One region of the Streptomyces sp. NPDC093984 genome, then DNA from elsewhere that is predicted to be linked to it. Evidence: riboswitches for the same ligand, from Rfam matches in the RefSeq annotation. Region 1 holds a riboswitch; each other region holds the start of a gene.
The links. Region 1 has a riboswitch for cyclic di-AMP ahead of ACIRC0_RS07260 (M23 family metallopeptidase). Riboswitches for the same ligand answer to the same signal wherever they lie in the genome.
Positions count from the first base shown of each region.

Region 2: linked by a shared signal. The riboswitch ahead of ACIRC0_RS03060 (peptidoglycan DD-metalloendopeptidase family protein) and the one ahead of ACIRC0_RS07260 (M23 family metallopeptidase) in region 1 are both predicted to bind cyclic di-AMP.
Region 3: linked by a shared signal. The riboswitch ahead of ACIRC0_RS08385 (transglycosylase SLT domain-containing protein) and the one ahead of ACIRC0_RS07260 (M23 family metallopeptidase) in region 1 are both predicted to bind cyclic di-AMP.

Region 1 covers NZ_JBIWIM010000001.1:1,611,053-1,617,974, reverse strand. Annotated here, with positions in the region: gene ACIRC0_RS07275 (DNA topoisomerase (ATP-hydrolyzing) subunit A) at 1-1,686, opposite strand, end outside; gene ACIRC0_RS07270 (M16 family metallopeptidase) at 1,997-3,355, shown strand; gene ACIRC0_RS07265 (M16 family metallopeptidase) at 3,352-4,740, shown strand; cyclic di-AMP (ydaO/yuaA leader) riboswitch at 4,964-5,114, shown strand; gene ACIRC0_RS07260 (M23 family metallopeptidase) at 5,127-5,879, shown strand; gene ACIRC0_RS07255 (GntR family transcriptional regulator) at 6,104-6,799, shown strand.
Region 2 covers NZ_JBIWIM010000001.1:644,099-651,020, forward strand. Annotated here, with positions in the region: gene ACIRC0_RS03040 (MBL fold metallo-hydrolase) at 1-154, opposite strand, end outside; gene ACIRC0_RS03045 (carboxymuconolactone decarboxylase family protein) at 378-956, shown strand; gene ACIRC0_RS03050 (SGNH/GDSL hydrolase family protein) at 1,459-2,244, opposite strand; gene ACIRC0_RS03055 (DUF6250 domain-containing protein) at 2,371-3,108, opposite strand; gene ACIRC0_RS03060 (peptidoglycan DD-metalloendopeptidase family protein) at 3,265-4,200, opposite strand; cyclic di-AMP (ydaO/yuaA leader) riboswitch at 4,205-4,361, opposite strand; gene ACIRC0_RS03065 (alpha-galactosidase) at 4,685-6,757, opposite strand.
Region 3 covers NZ_JBIWIM010000002.1:126,038-132,959, forward strand. Annotated here, with positions in the region: gene ACIRC0_RS08370 (ATP-grasp domain-containing protein) at 1-1,063, shown strand, start outside; gene ACIRC0_RS08375 (FAD-dependent oxidoreductase) at 1,159-2,361, shown strand; gene ACIRC0_RS08380 (HAD family hydrolase) at 2,632-3,444, shown strand; gene ACIRC0_RS08385 (transglycosylase SLT domain-containing protein) at 3,488-4,003, opposite strand; cyclic di-AMP (ydaO/yuaA leader) riboswitch at 4,008-4,172, opposite strand; gene ACIRC0_RS08390 (polyprenyl synthetase family protein) at 5,064-6,074, shown strand; gene ACIRC0_RS08395 (outer membrane lipoprotein carrier protein LolA) at 6,351-6,922, shown strand, end outside.

The DNA.
Region 1 (6,922 bases):
ACCGCGCGCCGTCGCCGGGACGGCGGAGACGATCACGTCGTGCTTGGCGCGCCTGCCGTCGGAGTCCTCCTCGAACGGGTCGTTGTTCGCCGTGCGCGCCAGCAGGCCCGTCGACGAGATCAGCACCCGGCAGGGGGCGTCCTCGACCTGCAGCGGAACCGTCGGGGCCGGGACGCCGGAGGACTCCAGCAGCACCGTGCGCCGGTCGGTGCCGAACTTCTTGGCCACCGCGGCCAGTTCGTTGGAGACCAGCTTGCGCAGCTCCGCGTCCGACTCCAGGATCCGGGTCAGCTCCTCGATCTCGGTGTTGAGCCGGTCCTTCTCCGCCTCCAGCTCGATGCGGTCGAACTTCGTCAGGCGGCGCAGCGGCGTGTCGAGGATGTACTGCGTCTGGATCTCGCTCAGCGAGAAGCGCTCGATCAGGCGCTCCTTGGCCTGCGCGGAGTTGTCGCTGGAGCGGATCAGACGGATGACCTCGTCGATGTCCACCAGCGCGGTCAGCAGGCCCTCGACCAGGTGGAGGCGGTCGCGCTTCTTGCCGCGGCGGAACTCCGAGCGGCGGCGGACCACGTCGAAGCGGTGGTCCAGGTAGACCTCGAGGAGCTCCTTGAGGCCCAGCGTCAGCGGCTGGCCGTCGACCAGGGCCACGTTGTTGATGCCGAAGGACTCCTCCATGGGCGTCAGCTTGTAGAGCTGCTCCAGGATCGCCTCCGGCACGAACCCGTTCTTGATCTCGATGACCAGGCGCAGGCCGTGCTGCCGGTCGGTGAGGTCCTTGACGTCGGCGATGCCCTGGAGCTTCTTCGAGCCCACCAGGTCCTTGATCTTGGCGATCACCTTCTCCGGGCCGACCGTGAAGGGCAGCTCGGTGACGACGAGGCCCTTGCGGCGTGCCGTCACGTCCTCCACGGAGACCGTGGCCCGCATCCTGAAGGTGCCGCGGCCCGTCTCGTACGCGTCGCGGATCCCGGGCAGCCCCACGATCCGGCCGCCGGTGGGCAGGTCCGGGCCCGGGACGTGCTTCATCAGAGCGTCCAGGTCCGCGTTCGGATACCTGATCAGATGGCGGGCGGCCGCGATCACCTCGCGCAGGTTGTGCGGCGGCATGTTCGTCGCCATGCCGACCGCGATGCCCGACGCGCCGTTCACCAGCAGGTTCGGGAAGGCGGCGGGCAGGGCCACCGGCTCCTGCTCCTGGCCGTCGTAGTTGGGCGCGAAGTCGACCGTGTCCTCGTCGATCGACTCGGTCATCAGACCCGTCGCCTCGGCCATCCGGCACTCGGTGTACCGCATGGCGGCCGGCGGGTCGTCGTTGCCCAGCGAGCCGAAGTTGCCGTGGCCGTCGACCAGCGGCACGCGCATCGAGAAGGGCTGGGCCATGCGCACCAGGGCGTCGTAGATCGACGCGTCGCCGTGCGGATGCAACTTACCCATGACCTCGCCGACGACGCGGGCGCACTTCACATAGCCGCGGTCGGGGCGCAGGCCCATCTCGTTCATCTGGTAGACGATCCGCCGGTGCACCGGCTTGAGGCCGTCGCGGGCGTCCGGCAGGGCCCTTGAGTAGATGACCGAGTACGCGTACTCGAGGAAGGAGCCCTGCATCTCGTCCACGACGTCGATGTCGAGGATCTTCTCCTCGTACGAGTCGTCGGGTGGCGGGGTCTTCGTGCTGCGGCGGGCCATCGCTGCCGGCTCCTTCACCGTCTGTGCTGGGCATGGAAACGAGTCTGACGCCGACCATTGTGGACCGCCGCACCGACAACGGGGACCGGGGCCCTTCCGAGGGGCCGTGAAACCGGCCCGACGGCGATCACGACCGTCCCGGCCGCCCGACGCGTCAACGGCGAGCGTCCCCCACCCCCCGTAATCATGGTCTCGCTCTCGGCGTACGCCGCCCGGGAACTTCGCCACCGGTCGGCACGCTTGCATACAGTGACAGGACCGGCAGGAAACCGCGGTTTCCGCGACAGCTTCCGCGATCGAAGGGACGTACATGCCCATGGGTCACACGGCCACAGCCGAGGCAGGCTCCGGGGGCCTGACAGCGACCGAGCACCGCCTGGCCAACGGCCTGCGCGTGGTGCTCTCCGAGGACCATCTGACCCCGGTCGCGGCGGTGTGCCTCTGGTACGACGTCGGCTCCCGGCACGAGGTTCAGGGGCGCACGGGTCTCGCCCACCTCTTCGAGCACCTGATGTTCCAGGGCTCCGCCCAGGTCAAGGGCAACGGCCACTTCGAGCTGGTGCAGGGAGCGGGCGGCTCGCTCAACGGCACCACCAGCTTCGAGCGCACCAACTACTTCGAGACCATGCCCGCCCACCAGCTGGAGCTCGCCCTCTGGCTGGAGGCCGACCGCATGGGCTCCCTGCTCGCCGCGCTCGACGACGAGTCCATGGAGAACCAGCGGGACGTCGTGAAGAACGAGCGCCGCCAGCGCTACGACAACGTCCCCTACGGCACCGCCTTCGAGAGGCTGACCGCGCTCGCCTACCCCGAGGGCCACCCCTACCACCACACGCCGATCGGGTCGATGGCCGACCTGGACGCGGCCACCCTGGAGGACGCGCGCGCGTTCTTCCGCACCTACTACGCGCCGAACAACGCGGTGCTGTCCGTCGTCGGCGACATCGACCCCCAGCAGACCCTCGCCTGGGTCGAGAAGTACTTCGGGTCCATCCCGTCCCACGACGGCAAGCCCCAGCCGCGCGACGGCTCGCTGCCCGAGATCATCGGCGAGCAGCTGCGGGAGGTCGTCGAGGAGGAGGTTCCGGCGCGCGCCCTGATGGCCGCCTACCGGCTGCCGCACGACGGCACGCGCGCGTGCGACGCGGCCGACCTGGCGCTCACGATCCTCGGCGGCGGCGAGTCCTCCCGCCTGTACAACCGGCTCGTGCGCCGTGACCGCACCGCCGTCGCCGCCGGGTTCGGCCTGCTGCGGCTCGCCGGGGCGCCCTCGCTGGGGTGGCTGGACGTGAAGACCTCCGGCGACGTCGAGGTGCCCGTCATCGAGACCGCCATCGACGAGGAACTCGCCCGGTTCGCCGAGCGGGGCCCGACGGCCGAGGAAATGGAGCGCGCCCAGGCCCAGTTGGAGCGCGAGTGGCTGGACCGGCTCGGCACGGTCGCGGGCCGCGCCGACGAACTGTGCCGGTACGCCGTGCTGTTCGGCGACCCCCAGCTCGCCCTGACCGCCGTGAAGCGCGTGCTCGAGGTCACCGCCGAGGAGGTGCAGGAGATCGCCAAGGCCCGCCTGCGCCCCGACAACCGCGCGGTGCTCGTGTACGAGCCGGTCGCGGCCGAGGCCCCGGAAGCTGCCGAGACCACCGACGAGACCGAGGAGTCGGCGAAGTGAGCGAGCTCGCGACCATGGAGTTCCACCCGCAGCCCCAGCCCGGCGAGGCCCGGCCCTGGGCGTTCCCGGCGCCCGAGCGCGGCACGCTCGACAACGGCCTGACCGTGCTGCGCTGCCACCGCCCCGGTCAGCAGGTCGTCGCCGTCGAGGTGCTCCTCGACGCGCCCCTGGACGCCGAGCCGGCCGGCCTCGACGGCGTCGCCACGATCATGGCGCGCGCCTTCTCCGAGGGCACGGACAAGCACTCCGCCGAGGAGTTCGCCGCCGAGCTGGAGCGCTGCGGCGCCACCCTCGACTCGCACGCCGACCACCCCGGCGTCCGCCTCTCCCTGGAGGTGCCGGTCTCCCGCCTCCCCAAGGCGCTCGGACTGCTCGCCGACGCCCTGAGGTCGCCGGCCTTCGCGGACAGCGAGGTGGAGCGCCTGGTGCGCAACCGCCTCGACGAGATCCCGCACGAGATGGCCAACCCGGCCCGCCGCGCCGCCAAGGAGCTCTCCAAGGAGCTGTTCCCGGCGTCCTCGCGCATGTCGCGCCCGCGTCAGGGCACCGAGGAGACGGTCGCGAACATCGACGCCGCGGCCGTCCGTGCCTTCTACGAGCGGTATGTGCGCCCCGCGACGTCCACCGCGGTCGTGGTCGGCGACCTCACCGGGATCGATCTGGACGAGCTCCTCGGCGACACCCTCGGCGCCTGGACGGGGGAGCCCTCCAAGCCGCGTCCGGTGCCCCCGGTGACCGCCGACGACACCGGCCGCGTGATCATCGTGGACCGTCCCGGCGCCGTCCAGACACAGCTGCTCATCGGCCGTGTCGGGCCCGACCGCCACGACCGCGTGTGGCCCGCCCAGGTGCTCGGCACGTACTGCCTCGGCGGCACCCTCACCTCCCGCCTGGACCGCGTCCTGCGCGAGGAGAAGGGCTACACCTACGGGGTGCGGGCCTTCGGGCAGGTGCTGCGCTCCGCGCCCGACGGCACGGGCGCCGCGATGCTCGCCATCAGCGGCTCCGTCGACACGCCGAACACCGGCCCGGCGCTCGACGACCTGTGGAAGGTGCTGCGCACCCTCGCCGCCGAGGGCCTGACGGACGCCGAGCGCGACGTCGCCGTACAAAACCTGGTGGGGGTGGCACCGCTGAAGTTCGAGACGGCGGCGGCCGTCGCGAGCACGCTCGCCGACCAGGTCGAGCAGCACCTGCCGGACGACTACCAGTCGACGCTGTATCAGCAGCTGGCCGCCACGGGCACGGTGGAGGCCACCGCGGCCGTGGTGAACGCCTTCCCGGTGGATCGCCTCGTCACCGTGCTGGTGGGCGACGCCGCGCAGATCAAGGAGCCCGTAGAGGCGCTCGGCATCGGCGAAGTGAGCGTCGTCGCCGCCGAGTAGAGCGCACCGCACGCGCGCGTGCGCCGCGCCCGTCCCGGGGCCCTGGTGACTTTCCGTTCACCAGGGCCCCGCCCATTGGCGGGTTTGTCCGTATTGCCACAGAGGTTGCCTCTCTGCCCTGTGGGATGCGCTACAAACCCCGTCCTGCGTTTGCTGATTGAAAGACGGTCCGCTTAGCGTCATTCGGGCTGTCCGTCAGGCAGTGCGCCGCACCCGCGGCACCGGACAGTCATCGCCGAGTCCCCGTACGGCGCGAGCCAGGGGAGCCGGGGACCCAAAACCACAGTCCCTGGGGTGAATCGGGCGCGAGCCCGTAGGAGACCTTCCTGCTCCGAACCCGTCAGCTAACCCGGTAGGCGAGAGGGAAGGAAAGGACCAGCCACTTCATGGCGTTCACCTGCGCCACCGGGAAGCACCGTCGCCCGAGCCGTGTGAAGCGTACGACTGCGAACGCCGTCGGCGTGGCAGCGCTCACCACCACCGGTGTCATCGGCACCCTGGCCGCCCCGGCCCACGCCGCCGGCGCCCCCGTCGAGCAGACCGGGCTGCTCCAGGCCCTCACCCTCGGTGACTCGGTCGCGGAGAAGATCGGCGCACAGGCCGCCGCCCAGAAGCAGGCCGCCGAACAGAAGCGGGCCGAGGAGGCCGCGCGCAGGAAGGCCGCCGAGAAGGCCCGCCAGGAGCGCGAGGCCAAGGAGCGGGCCGCACGCGAGGCCGAGCGCAGGCGTCTCAACGCGTTCGTGCCGCCGATCTCCAACTCCTTCGTCTCCACCGGTTACAAGACCGGCGGCTCCCTGTGGTCCTCCGGCTCCCACACCGGCATCGACTTCCACGCCGCCACGGGCACGCCCGTGCACGCCGTCGGCGCCGGTACCGTCGTCCAGACCGGCTGGGGCGGCGCGTACGGCAACCAGATCGTCATCAGGATGAACGACGGCACCTACACCCAGTACGGCCACCTGTCGTCCATAGGCGTCTTCGTGGGTCAGCACGTCACCCCCGGCCAGCAGATAGCCCTCGCCGGGTCCACCGGCAACACCACCGGGCCGCACCTGCACTTCGAGGCCCGGACCACTCCCGAGTACGGCTCGGACATCGACCCCGTCGCCTACCTGCGCTCGCACGGCGTGAACGTCTGACGGCCGCGCCCGCGACAGTAGCGCCCGCACCCGACGGCCCCGGCTGATCAGCCGGGGCCGTCGTCGGCTTCAGCCGGGGCCGTCGTCGGCTTTCGAACGGCTGTGTGTCCAAAAAAAATCCCTGGATTCCGGCCCGCCGTCGGAAATTCCGGCCCACTGCAATAGAGTCGGTTGAACACGCGTCAATCGCGTACGTTTCGCGGGGATTAAGGCGGAGGTCGGTCATGCGTATTCCGGCGCACTCGGTCTGCACGGCGATCCGTGATGACATCGTCGCGGGTGTCTACGAGCGCGGCAGCCGACTCACCGAGGAACTCCTCGCACGCCGCTACGGCGTCTCCCGCGTCCCCGTGCGCGAGGCGCTGCGCACCCTGGAGGCCGAGGGCTTCGTCGTCACCCGCCGGCACGCGGGCGCGTGCGTGGCGGAACCCACCGAGCAGGAGGCCGCCGACCTGCTGGAGATGCGGATGCTGCTGGAGCCGCTCGGGGCCGCGCGGGCCGCGCAGCGGCGTACCGAGGCCCATCTCAAGGTGCTGCGCGGCCTGGTCAGACTGGGCCAGGAGCGGGCCAGGAGGGGCAACAGCGAGGATCTGCGCTCCCTGGGCGGCTGGTTCCACGAGACGCTGGCGCAGGCCTGCGGGAGCCCGGCGCTGACCTCGACGCTCGCCCAGCTGCGGCACAAGATCACATGGATGTACGCGGTCGACGCGCCGGCCGACCCCGTGGAGTCCTGGGCCGAGCACGGCGGCATCGTTGACGCCGTCGCGCGCGGGGACGGCGAGCGGGCGCGGGCGATCACGGCGCTGCACACGGAGCGCTCCACGGCCGCGCACCGGCTCCGCTTTCCCGGCGGGACGGACCGCCCGGACCGTGTGAGGACTTCGCAACACCCCGTAAACACGTCGGCGCTCCGGCTTTAACACAGGCACCGTATACAAAGAGGGATATTCGGCTGAGGCCTATTTTCGGCTGCCTGTTTTCGGCGTGCGTCCTTAAATTCGGCGTGCGCCGTTCCGGTGCGTCGTCTGTGAATTTAGTCGTGC
Region 2 (6,922 bases), 970 kb from region 1:
GGCGGGTCCGGGTGCCCTCCGGGTTCACGAAGGCGCCGTCCGCGAAGTGCGGTGATCTGCGGATGCGCGCCAGGCGCTCCCCGCTGGGATCCACGCCGAAGGCGGTGGGTCGCAGCGCGCGGAGCCCGGAGCTCAAGGGACCGAAACCGGTCACGGCACCTCCAGTGGAGTGGGTGAGGTCCTCATTATGGTCGGCCCGTACGACAGTGCCGGGTCGGCCAACGTCACACGGCGGCGTCCGTCCCGGTCGCGGCTCGCCGCGCCGGCCGGATTTCACGTCCGCGCGGGCCGGATGTCACATCCGTGCGCGCCGGTCCGTCGTACCCGTGTGGGCGCTCGGCACGGAGCGCCCGGGAACGACGCACTGGAGGTGCCCCATGGCCCGTATCTCCCTAACCCCGCGCCGCACGCTCTTCTTCCGCGTCATGGAGTGGTATTCGAAGCGGACGTACGGAAAGGTCCTCGACCCCGGCAAGGCGCTCGCCCACCAGCCTCGCGTGCTGTGGAGCGATCTGCGGTTCGAACAGTCGGTGGCGAAGTGGAACAAGCTGGACCCGGACCTGAAGGCGCTGGCCGAGATGGCGTCGGCCGCGGCGATCGGCTGCGCCTGGTGCATGGACTTCGGGTACTGGGTGAGCCGGGAGCGCGGCATGGCCCGCGAGAAGCTGGTCGACGTGCCGCGCTGGCGCGACAGCGACGTGTACACGGAACTGGAGCGCGACGTCATGGAATACGCCGAGGCGATGACGGCCACCCCGCCCGCCGTCGACGACGCCCTCGCGGCCCGGCTCCTGAGCCGGCTGGGCGAGCCCGCGTTCGTTGAGCTGACGGCGATGGTCGCGGTGGAGAACCTGCGCTCGCGCATCAACGCCGCGCTCGGACTGACGAGCCAGGGCTTCAAGGACTCCTGTGACCTGCCGCCCGTGGGGGAACGGCGGACGACCTCCGCGCGGTAGCGGTCACTCCCAGAGCATGGGGTTCCGGCCGGCTTCGGCGACCGCCGTGCCGGCCTTCCAGAGGAAGCGGGTGACTCCTTTGAGGCTTCGGTAGGCGGGTGTCCGACGGGCCGGACGAGCGGCCCCGGCCCTGCGGGTCCGCCGCGCTCGGCTCCTGGGCGAGCCCCGGGTCCTCGCCCGTGAACCGCGGCGGCGGGCGCCTCGACGTCGTCGACGGACAGCTCCGCAGTCGCCGCCGAGATCGTCGGCACGGGCTCCGACCGCGTGGACGCCCCGGTCTGGGCCATCGGCGGCAGGGCGCGGTCCGGGTGGCTGAGGGCTGCCGCCCCCAGCCACCGGCCCCGGGCTCCGCCCCCGGATCCACGCTTCGGCCTGAACGGCCTCCCCCCTCCCCCGAGCTCTTCGAGCAGGGGGACTCGCAGACCAGCTGAATGATGCCGTCCGGTGCAGCCGGTTCGGGCACATCAGCCCCTCCGGCGGTCGAGGAGTGGAGGCCCGGGCCTCACACCGCCTGCGCGATCCGCACCCTGATGTCGTCCGGCGACAGCGTCCCCTTGGCCACCACCCGGTCCCCCGACGACTCTCCGCGCAGCCGCCGTCCGATCCACGGCACCAGGTACTCGCGCGCCCAGTGGATGTCGTCGCGCCGTACCTCGAACGTGCCGCGCGGCGGCAGGGGCGGCCACGGCTGGTCCGGATCGGCCGGTACCTCCATGCCGAGAACCTGGCCCGCCCGCAGGGCGACGCGGGTGTGGCCCTCGGGCGAGAGGTGGAGACGGTCGTCGTCCCAGGCGCGCCGGTCCTGCACGGACTTGAGCGACCACAGGTCGAGGACCGGGCAGCCGTACCGGTCCGCGATCGCCCGCACATGGCCGTTGTAGGTGGCGATCTTTCCGCGCAGATGCTTGAGCACCGGCACGTCCCGTGTGTCGAACCCGGTGGTCACCATCACCGTGCCGACGGCGGACGTCAGGACCGCGACGGCCCGCTCGAACCGCTCGGCGACGTCGTCGGGGTCGGTGCCCGGCCGGATGATGTCGTTGCCGCCCGCGCAGAACGAGACCAGGTCCGGAGCCAGTTCGACGGCCTTCGGGACCTGGTCCTCGACGATCTGGTCGAGCAGTTTGCCGCGCACGGCGAGGTTCGTGTACCGGAAGTCGCCCTCGGGCCGCCGGTCGGCGAGGAGGACCGCGAACCGGTCGGCCCAGCCGACGAACTGCCCGTCGGGCCCCGGGTCGCCGACACCCTCGGTGAAGCTGTCCCCCACCGCCACGTACGACCCGATCACTGATCTGTTGTCATTCTTCGAATCGTCTGCCACATCGGTCCATGATTCACCTTGTGATGTGAGCTACGCGACCGTAGGAAAAGGTTGACGGATGGTGAGATAAACCACTCGCCGCATCTGCGCCGATCAGGAATAGGCCTCTGATCGGGGGTGTTGGGCGAGCCGCCGGACGCTGAACCCGGTGATCCGGAAGTGGCTCCAGACCGTCCGGAACGCGAAGTGCCCGCTTGTGTACGGCTCGGAGTCCACGTAGTCGAAGACGAGGCGGCCGTTGTTCCACCACTGGACCCGGCTGCCGTCGGACACGATCCGGACGTGGTTCGGCTCGCCCGCGACGAGCAGCGGCTGCGTGTAGTCGTGGACCAGCGGGCGGACGCCCGGCTCGCCCACGTAGCGGCGCATTCGTGTCGTGGTGTTGGAGTTGGCGCCGTAGCCCACGTAGTACGTCTTCAGGTAGTCGTACTCGGCCAGGGCGCCGCCCCGCGGGGTGGCGAACAGGTCGTCCGGGGAGCGGACGTCGACGGCGTTCCAGAAGTTGTTGAGGTCGGAGACACGGTCGTTCGCGCCGCCGGCCGAGACCGCGGTCGCCGTGTACCCGAGGACGTACGGCCCCTGGAGCCGCTGCCGGAACCAGACCGTGGCGCCGCTCGGTACGTCGATGTCGAGCACCCCGCGGTCGGCCGTGACCGTGCCGCCGTCCTGCAGTTCCACGGCCCACTGTCCGAGTCCGTGCCGGAAGTCGTCGTACGCGAGGAGTCGCCCCCGGCGGTGGCGGGGCGCGGCGTTCGCGGTCGCGGCCGGTGCGAGCGCGGCCAGGGCGGCACCGGAGGCGAGTGCTCCGAAGGCTCTGCGAGTGGTCGTCATGCGGTACGACTCCTTGGGTGGGCGCGGCGGCACATTCAGAAAGCGCTTGCTCCCGATCACTGTGGGCCGTGGTCGCACTCCTGTCGAGACCGCGTGAACGCCGGAGGCCGGACCCCCAACGGGGCCCGGCCTCGCGGAAAATCGCGGCGGGTGGCGTCAGCCGACGGTCACGCCGTGGGAGCGCAGGTAGGCCACCGGGTCGACGTCCGACCCGTAGTCGGGGGTCGTGCGGATCTCGAAGTGCAGATGCGGTCCGGTGACATTGCCGGTCGCGCCGGACCGGCCGACCTGCTGCCCCTCGGCGACGGTCTGGCCGGCGGCGACGGAGATGTGGGACAGGTGGGCGTACTGGGCGTAGCGGCCGTCGGCGAGCCTGATGACGACCTGGTTGCCGTACGCGCCGCCCCAGCCGGCGGCGACCACGGTGCCCGCGGCGACGGCCTGCACGCTGGTGCCGGTCGGGACGACGAAGTCCACTCCGGTGTGGTGGCCGCTGGACCACATGCCGCCCGCGACGTGGTAACCGGTGCCGAGGACGGCACCCGTGACGGGCAGGGTGAAACCGGCGGAGACCGTGGCGGTCCTGGCGGCCTTCCTCGTGACGGCCCTGGACGGCTTGGACTTTGCGGCCGGCGGGGTGGTCGTCCTCGTCGCGGCCCGGGCGCCGTCCAACGTCAGCTTCAGCCCCGGGTGGATGAGCGACGGGTCGGAGCCGACGGCCGAGCGGTTGTCCTCGTAGAGCCTGTGCCAACCGCCGTCGACGTGCTGTTCGCGGGCGATCTTCTCCAGCCAGTCGCCGGCCTCGACCGTGTAGGTCCTGCTGCCGGTCGCCCGGTCCGCACCCTGCTTCACGGTGACGGGAACCGCGGTGGCGGCCTTCTCGGCAGCGGTGGCAATCCCCTGGGAAGCGGTGGCGGTCTCCTGGGAGGCGGTGGCGGCCTTCTCGGCAACGGACGAGGCCGGGGTGGCGGCATGGGCTTCGGCCGCCCCGACCAGGGGCAGCGCGAGCGCGGCGCCGCCGGTTCCGGCGACGGCGAGGGAACGGGTGAAACGCCGGGGCTTGGGACGGCGGTGCTTACCCTTCGCGGGCATGGTGAATTCCTCTCCGGCGCCTGCGAGGTGAGCTGTCGGGTGCGGACTGGAGATGTCCGGCCGTGCTCACGCACGGCTTTACCCCTAGCCGTTCCGGAGACCGGAACAGGCATGGTTCCTGTGGGTCCCCCGCTCCTGCCGGGCATGGGTGTGTGTGCGGGCTCCGGGCGGCGGCAGGATTCGGCGTTCCGTCCGGATGGATGGGGAACGTAAGCGAACAGGACGCGCAGCGACAACTGTTCGCCTCCCGGCGCGCACCTTTCTCATGCTCCTCACCGCAAGCCCCCGGTGACGCTCCGTCGATCCGGCGGCTCGGGGCTTCACCATTTCCCTGGACAATCACCGAATTACATGCACATGGCAACAGCGGAGCGTCACGCCTATGACACTGCTCACGTGCCGGCTCTTCAGAAGCCCTTCATCCAGGCCGAGTTACAAGGAATCAGTCAATCCGGGCACGACGATTTCAAATTCAGACGCAGATTCAGATCCGGCGCAGCCGGATGACCGTCGCATCGAAGTCACCGCGCAGCGCGGGCCGCAGCCCATGATGCAGAAGGACCGCGCCCCGGTGCAGTTCGCCGGTTTCCCGGCATTCGTACGTCGCCGCCGGGTCCAGGCCGCGCAGCCGCAGCGGGGCGACCGGCTCGCCGTAGTGCTGTGCCTGGAGCCAGGCGAGGACGACGCTCTCGTCGCCGAGGACGTACTGCACCGCGCTCAACCCGCCCGCCGGCGGCCGCAGCCGGTACAGGTCACCGCGCTGGACCACGGGCCGGATCTCCTTGTAGAGGCCGACCCAGTCCCGCGCTTCGGCCAGCTCCTCCTCGGTCCACTGCGCGAGGTCGCCGCCGACACCGAGCACCCCGGCCATGGCGCTGACGAACCGGAAGCGCAGCGCGCTCACCCGCCCGTTGAGCATCGCGTTCGGACTGTCGGTGACCCAGGCGGCCATCACCCGGGCCGGATGGATCTGGCTGAAGCCGTGCTGGATGGCGAGTCGGTCGAGCGGGTCGGTGTTGTCGGAGGTCCACACCTGGTCCGTACGGCTCATGACGCCCAGGTCGACACGTCCGCCGCCGCCCGAGCAGGACTCGAAGGCGACATGGGGGTGCGCGGCCCGCAGCCGGTCCAGCAGGGCGTAGAAGGCGCGCACGTGGTCGACCCACAGTCGCTGCGGGTAGGGCTCGCCGGGCCAGCCGGCGTCGGTGAAGCAGCGGTTGAAGTCCCACTTCACATAGTCGATCGGGGCGCTGGAGAGCAGGGCGTCGAGCTGCTCCCAGAGGTACTCCTGGACGTCCTCGCGGGCGAGGTTGAGCACGAGCTGGTTGCGGAACTCCGTCCGCTTCCGCCCCGGCTGGTACTGCACCCAGTCGGGGTGGGCGCGGTAGAGGTCGCTGTCCGGGTTGACCATCTCGGGCTCGACCCAGATGCCGAACTGCATGCCGAGGGCGTGCACGTAGTCGGCGAGCGGTTTGATGCCGGAGGGGAAGCGGTCCGGGTTGGGCCGCCAGTCGCCGAGCCCGGCGCGGTCGCTGGTACGGGTGCCGAACCAGCCGTCGTCGACCACGAACAGCTCCACCCCTATGGCCGCCGCCCGCCGCGCCAGCGCCCCCTGCTGCTCCTCGGAGATGTCGAACTCGGTGGCCTCCCAGGAGTTGTAGAGCACGGGGCGGTCCCGGTCGGCGTCCGGGACGATGTGCGCGCGCTGGTAGGCGTGCCAGGCACGGCTCGCGCCGCCGTGGCCGCCGTCGCTCCACAGTCCCGCGAAGACGGGGGTGGTGTACGTCTCCCCCGGCGCGAGGAGCAGCAGACCCGAGTCGTCGTACCCGGCGCCGCCGGTGATCTGCACCCGGGCGTCCGGGAGCTGGGCGACGGCGATCCGCCAGGTGCCCGACCAGGCGAGCACGCAGCCGTAGACCTCGCCGCTCTCCTCGGTGGCGTCCGTGTCCAGCGCGACCCACGGCAGGTGCTGGTGACCGGTGTGGCCGCGGCGGCTGCCGATGACCTTCTCGCCGTGGGTGAGGTCGGACCGCACCAGCCGGGACTCGGCCGCCCAGCGCCCGTGCAGGTGGGAGAGGCGCCAGCCCTCGCGCTCGGGCAGGGTCCAGGTGGCGGAGTCGGCGCGGAGGAGTTCGGCGGGGGCGGGGCCGTCGTTGGCGAGGGTCACCCAGCGCTCTACGACATCGCCGCGCATCCGGTAGTGGAGGATGATCAGGAGTCCGGCGTCGGTGAAGCGCAGCCGCAGTTCGTCGCCGTCGGCCTCGTACGCCTCGAACGCCCACTCCGTGCCGCGGCGCTCCTCGGTGCGCACGGACAGGGCGGGGCGCACGAAACGGGGGCCGCCCTCGACCGGGTACTCCTCGCGGCCGTCGAGCGGGGACTCGAAGGGCCGGTACGGCGGTGCCGGCAGGGCCGCGAGCGCCTCGGCGTCGGCGAGGGCGATCCGCGGGCCCCAGTGCAGGTGCAGCAGCGTGTCGTCCTCGGCGAGCCGCAGGGCGTAGCTGCTCGTGGGCCCTGACAGCAGCCAGGTGCGGCCGTCCGCGGCGATCTCCAGCATCACATGCCCCCACAGATTCGAACAGGTGCGATCAGGCCTCAACATCATCGGGTGTGAGGTGCCTCGGGGGCAACGCCTGTCCGTCACGCGGGCGCCTGCCGGGGACGATCGCCTGATCACACGGTGCCGTATCGTCGAGGCGCGGCCCGCCGGCGAACAGCGCCG
Region 3 (6,922 bases), on a different contig from region 1:
GTGGCCGACCACCGGGACCGAGAAGCCGGAGCGGCTCGTGGAGGGCCTGCTGCGCATCGGGCGCCGTATCGGCCGGCCGACGGTCCTCGTCCCCACCGACGAGGAGGCAGCGGTCCTGATCGCCGAGCACCAGGACGCCCTGACCGGACCCTTCCTGTTCCCGAAGGTGGACGCGGGGCTCCCGCGCCGCCTCGCCAGCAAGCAGGGACTGCACGAACTGTGCGTGGAACACGGCATCCCGAGCCCGCAGGCCGCCTTCCCGCAGTCGTACGACGACATCCTGCGCTTCGCCGACAGGGCCCGCTTCCCGCTCGTGGCGAAGAACCGCGAGGCGTTCGTGCGCCGCGAACGGCCCGCGGTGGGCGGCACGACGAAGATCGCCACCCGTGAGGGGCTGCTCAGGCTCGCCCGCGAGTGGGGCGAGAAGCCGGGCGTGATCCTCCAGGAGTACCTGCCCCGGGAGCAGGCCGAGGACTGGATCGTGCACGCCTACTGCGACCAGGACGCCACCCCGCTCGCCCTGTTCACCGGCGTCAAGGTGCGCTCCTGGCCGCCCCACGCGGGCATGACGGCGAACGCGTACGTCGTCGACAACCCGGAACTCGCCGATCTCGCCGCACGCTTCATCAAACAGATCGGCTTCACCGGCGTCATCGACCTCGACCTGCGCTTCGACCGGCGCGACGGACAGTACAAACTGCTCGACTTCAACCCGCGCATGGGCGCCCAGTTCCGGCTCTTCGAGAGCGAGTCGGGCGTGGACGTCGTCCGCGCCATGCACCTGGACCTGACCGGCCGCGCCGTACCGGAGGGGGAACAGCGCGCCGGCCACCGGTACATCGTGGAGAACATCGACCTGCCCGCCCTGCTCGCCTACCGCCGCAGCGGCTACACGACACCGCACGCACCGGCCCGTGCGAGCGGCACGGAACTGGCCTGGTTCGCGGGGGACGACCCGCTGCCGTTCGTCACGATGCTCGCGCGCTTCGTGCGGCCGGGCGCGAAGCACCTGTATCAGCTGTGGCGGACCAACCGCCGCGGCGGCACGACCCGTACGTCGTAGGCGTACGGCCGGTACGTGGAGGCGTACGACCGGTACGCCGCACGCGTACACGCTCCACCACGAAGTAGGCACGTAGCGTCCTGGGGAGGGACTTCGTGATTCAACCGGTAGCAGTCATCGGCGCCGGGCCGTTCGGCCTGTCCACCGCCGCCCATCTGCGGGGGCGCGGCATCCCGGTCCGCGTCTTCGGCGAACCCATGGTCAGCTGGCGCGACAACATGCCCGCGGGCATGCTCCTGAAGTCCACCCCGGTCGCCTCGAGCATCGACGCGCCCCAGCGCGGCCACACCCTGGCCGACTACTGCGACGCGGCGGGCGTCCGCCGGCTGGTGACGGACGAGGACATCATCCCGGTCGAGACGTTCATCGCGTACGGGGAGTGGTTCCAGCAGAAGCTGGTGCCCGAACTGGAGCGGGTCCGGGTGGTCTCCGTGGACCGCCGCAAGGGCGGTGGCTTCGATCTCAAGCTGGACTCGGGCGAGTTGTTCACCGCTCGGGCGGTCGTGGTGGCGACCGGCCTGTCGGGCCTCGCCCACCTCCCGCCGGAGCTGGCCGCCGCGGCAGCCGACGGCCCCACGCCCACCGGCCCGGTCTCGCACAGCTCCCAGCACCATGACCTCAGCAGGTTCTCCGGCAAGGAGCTGCTGGTCGTCGGCGCCGGCCAGTCCGCGCTGGAGACGGCGGCGCTGGCGGCCGAGGCGGGCGCACGGGTGCGCGTGGTGGCGCGCGGGAGCGGCAAGGTCGCCTTCGGCGCTCCCCCGTGGGACCAGCCGAAGCTGCGCCCCGAGTCGCCCTTCGGCCGTGCCTGGTCCCTGTGGGCGCTCAGCTACTACCCCCACCCGTACCGCTTCCTGCCCACCCAGACCCGCCACTACCTGGTGCGTCGCGTCCTCGGCCCGCTCGGCGCGTGGTGGCTGCGCGACCGCTTCCAGGAGAACGTGCAGGTGCGTGAGGTCGAAGGGATCATCCGTGCGTCCGTGGCGGACGGCAGCCCGGCCCTGACGGTCCGGACCCACACGGGCCGCACGGAGAAGATGACCGCGGACCACGTCATCGCCGCGACCGGCTACCGCGTGGACATCTCCGCGATGGACTTCCTGGGCCACGAACTGCGCACACGGCTGGCGGTGAGCCGGGGCGCCCCGAAGCTCGGCGCGGGCTATGTGTCCTCGGTCCCGGGCCTGTACTTCACGGGCCTGCCGGCGGCGGCCTCGTACGGGCCGGTGATGCGATTCGTCTGCGGCACGGAGTTCGCGTCGCCGCGCCTGGCGAAGCACCTGGCGACGGCTCACGGCTGACACCGGCCGGCCACCGGAGCACCCCGTGGCCCTTCCCCTCGGAAGGGTCACGGTTGTGGAGTCGGATGCCGACCGGTTCTCGGCAGGAGGGCCGGAGATCGGCCGGCGGTCGACAGACGCCCGGAGGTCGGCCGGTTATCGGCAGGGGGCCCGGAGGCCGGCCGTGGGTCAGTCGTGGGTCAGCCGTGGGTCGGCCGGTTCACGACTGGTGGCCGGACGTCAGTTGGTTCGCGGTGAATGGCGGGGGTGTTCCATCCGTATTCTCTGATCATGGCCGCACCCCTCGCATATTCACTCATCGCCACTGACCTGGACGGGACGCTGCTGCGCGGTGACGACACGCTCTCCGACCGGTCCAGGGACGCGCTGGCGCGGGCCGCCGCGGCCGGCGTGCAGCACCTCGTGGTGACGGGGCGTCCGGCCCCCAGGGTGCGGCCGCTGCTCGACGACCTGGGCGGCAGGGGGCTCGCGGTGTGCGGACAGGGCGCGCAGGTGTACGACGCCGGCGCGGACCGGCTGCTGTTCTCCGTCACCCTGGACCGGGAGTTGGCCGAGACCGCGCTCGGCAAGATCGAGGCCGAGGTGGGGCAGGTGTACGCGGCCGTCGACCAGGACGGCGTGGACGGGCTCACGCTCATCGAACCCGGCTACCGGATGCCGCACCCCACGCTGCCCGCGGTGCGGGTCCAGCGGCGCGACGACCTGTGGTGCGCGCCCATCAGCAAGGTGCTGCTGCGCCATCACACCCTGACCGACGACGAGTTGGCGACGGCGGCGCGCAGCGCGGTCGGTTCGCTGGCGACGGTCACCATGTCCGGGCCCGGCACGGTCGAACTCCAGCCGTGCGGCATCACCAAGGCGACGGGGCTCGCGCTCGCCGCCGAGTATCTGGGCCTCGGGCCGTCCCGGACCATCGCGTTCGGTGACATGCCGAACGACATCCCGATGTTCGACTGGGCCGCGCACGGCGTCGCCATGGCGAACGCACACCCCGAACTCAAGGCGGTCGCCGACGAGATCACGAAATCGAACGAGGACGACGGCATCGCCGTCGTCCTCGAACGACTCTTCAGGGGCCGCTAGACCTCGGCTTCAGCCTCAGCCCCGGTACGCGCGGCGCACAGCGTCAGTACGCGCCGTGGACGTTGTCGATGGAGCCGTACCGGTGGGCGGCGTAGTTGCACGCGGCCGTGATGTTCGCCACCGGGTCGTAGATGTTCCAGGACGTGCCCGGCACGTGGTACGCGCGGAAGGTCGGGTCGATGACCTGGAGGAGGCCCTTGGACGGGATGCCCATCCGGGCGTTGGAGTCCCAGAGGTTGATGGCGGACGGGTTGCCCGACGACTCGCGCATCACGTTGCGGTAGATGCCGTAGTAGGAGCCGGGGATCCTGTGCTGCCGCATGACGACCAGCGACTGACGGATCCAGCTGTCGAGGTTTCCGGCGCGCGTCGTCACGGTCTTGGCGGCGGCGGTCGTGGTCGTCGCGGAGGTGGGGGTCGCGGCGGAAGCGCTGGTCGCTCCCAGGACCGGAAGGGCCAGAACGGCGGCACCCGTCCCCGCGACAGCGAGGGCACGGGTGAGGCGCGCGGCCTTGGAGCGGCGGTCCCGACGGCGTGCGGGCAGGGCGAAAGCGGGCATGTCGTAGTCCTCTCCGGCGCCTGCGAGGTGAGCTGTCGGGTTCGGGCTGGGAGGTGCCCGGCCGTGTCCTCGGTGTCGAGGCATCGGCTTCACCCCAAGCCGTTCCGGCGCTGTGTCCGGTCCGGCGACTTACCTGGGTCCCCCGCTCCTGCCGTGGTGGTCAATGGATCGCGGGCGGCGGCAGGATTCGGCGTTCCGCTCGGATCGATTGGGAAGGTATGCGAGAGCACATGTCGGGAACAAGCCTGGAAGTCACACTGCGAGGTAAATGACCATGAAATGCGGGAATAAGGGATGTGATCCATTTTGTTGAACAGAGTTCAACTTGGCATAAGCAAAGGGGAAGTTGAGATTCCGCATGCTCCGCACCGCCTTCCGGCGGCGTGAGCTAACTCACTCGCGCTTTCCTTGATCGCCACCCGTAATTCAGGGCCCTGGGGCGGCAATTCGGACAAAAGGTTCGGCGTCCGTCTTCGATGGCGGTATTTATGGGGGCGAATTGCGGCAATTCGGACATCGTTCGGGTCTACGGGAACTCTCCATCTCCGGATCCGAAGGCGTGACCGACGTCACTCGTCATGCCATCTCGTCACGCCCTGCGGATCTGTACGCGCGCGTGCCTCGGGTTCCGCGCGCCCCCGTCAGGACCGGGTGTGCGCCCGGCCGGGTGATGGTGCCGGGCGGGGCGGCCGGGGGCCGCGTGACCCTGCGGAGGCCTTGGGGGTGCCGGGCTGCTCCGGAGGCGGGATGCGAGGGGGCGTTTCAGGGGACCGGTGCGCGTCGCCGGCCACCGGGAGGGGCAGCTTTCCGCTATGTCGCTCCAAACCCGCTCGTATCACCTGATCAAGAACATGCCTCTCGTGATCCGATACGGCCCGGCCTGGAACAGCGGGCACTCGTGGTGATCGAAACCCGACCGGATACGCTGACTTGAGTGATGGCGGCGACAGATCGACAAACTCGGTGAGCCGAGTCGTCCAGGCGACGCCATCGATCAAGTGACCGACCTCGATACCGACCGTGTGATCGTCAGCAGACGTCAGCAGACAGGAGACCTCACGTGACCGTCGTCGGGCCGTTCGGGCTGAGCGTGCGGGACCAGGCTCTGGAAGCCGATGTCCAGGCCGGATTGGCCGCTGTCGAGGAAGGGCTGCTCGACGCCACGAAGAGCGAGGTGCCCTTCATCACCGAGGCCGCGCAGCATCTCGTACGCGCGGGCGGGAAGCGGTTCCGGCCGCTGCTCGTCATGCTCGCGGCGCAGTTCGGTGACCCGTACGCGCCGGGGGTCGTCCCCTCGGCCGTGGTCGTGGAGCTCACCCACCTCGCCACGCTGTACCACGACGACGTGATGGACGAGGCCGATGTGCGGCGCGGGGTGGCCAGCGCGAACAGCCGCTGGGGCAACTCGGTGGCGGTCCTCACCGGCGACTTCCTGTTCGCCCGCGCGTCCCACATCCTGGCCGACCTCGGCCCGGAGGCGGTCCGCATCCAGGCGGAGGCGTTCGAGCGGCTCGTCACCGGCCAGATCCTGGAGACGGCGGGCCCGCGGGACGGCCGTGACCCGGTGGAGCACTACCTCGACGTCCTCGCCGGCAAGACGGGCTCCCTGGTGGCGGTGGCGTGCCGCTTCGGCGCGATGATGTCGGGCGCCGACGAGACGGTCGTGGACGTGCTGACGCAGTACGGCGAGCGTCTCGGCGTGGCGTTCCAGCTGGCCGACGACGTCCTGGACATCGCCTCCGACTCCCACGAGTCCGGCAAGACACCGGGGACGGACCTGCGCGAGGGCATCGCGACCCTCCCGGTCCTGCGCCTGCGCGAGCGGGCCCAGCGGCACGGGCTGCCGGAGGACGTCGCCCTGTGCGAGCTGCTGGAATCCGACCTCACGGACGACGCCCGCCACGCCGACGCCCTCGCCCGCCTCCGGGTCCACCCGGCCCTCGAGCAGGCCCGACGCGACGCGGTCCGCTACGCGGAGGACGCCCGTTCGGCTCTGGCCCCGCTGCCGGACTGCGGCGCGAAGGCGGCCCTGACGGACATGTGCGACGCGGTGGTGCACCGGGCGGGGTGACGCGCCAGGCGTCCCCCTGAGCCCCGCGCCCGGCGTGTGCCACGTCACACGTCCTTCGGCGCGCCCTGCCGACCCCTACGGGTGGGGCGCCGTGTCCCGCCCGTCATGTCATACCCCAGAAGTACGCGGAGTTGGCCCCGCGGTCTGACGCTTCCCTCCCGGTGATTTGGTCATATGGAGAGGACCACCTCACAGGAGTCCGGGGGAGAATGGCGGCGCAGGGGTGGACGAGTGCACGGACAGCAGGCCGCCGCCGACTACGGAGGTAAGGCACACATGGCACCGTACGAATCCGACGACAGCACACCCGCCGGGGAGGTCGAGGACGTACGCGACGGGCGGCGCAGGGCCGCGCGGTACGTCGTCCCGGTCACGGTCGTGGGCGTGGCGGCGGCGACGATCGGGCTCGTCCCGGCGTTCGCCGGTTCCGGGGATCCCGACCTGCCGAAGATCAGCGCGCAGCAGCTCATCGAGAAGATCGCCAAGTCGGACGTCCAGCAGATGTCCGGCACGGTGACGATCAGCACGGACCTGGGCCTGCCCAACCTGGGCGGCCTCGAGGACAGCCTGGCCTCGGGCGCGCTCTCCCAGGGGGGCGGGCAGGGCAAGGGCGACTCGGCCGCCGACCCTAGCTCCAAGCTGCTGGAGCTGGCCTCCGGCACCCACACCGTGCGGGTCGCCGCCGACGGCCAGGACAAGCAGAAGCTCTCGCTGATCGAGAAGGCCGCCGAGTACAGCGTCATCCGCAACGGCGACCAGGTGTGGGCGTACGACAGCGCATCCAACCAGGCGTACCACGCGACCGGCGCGGGCGAGCACAAGAGCGGCGAGGCAGCGCCGAAGGACGT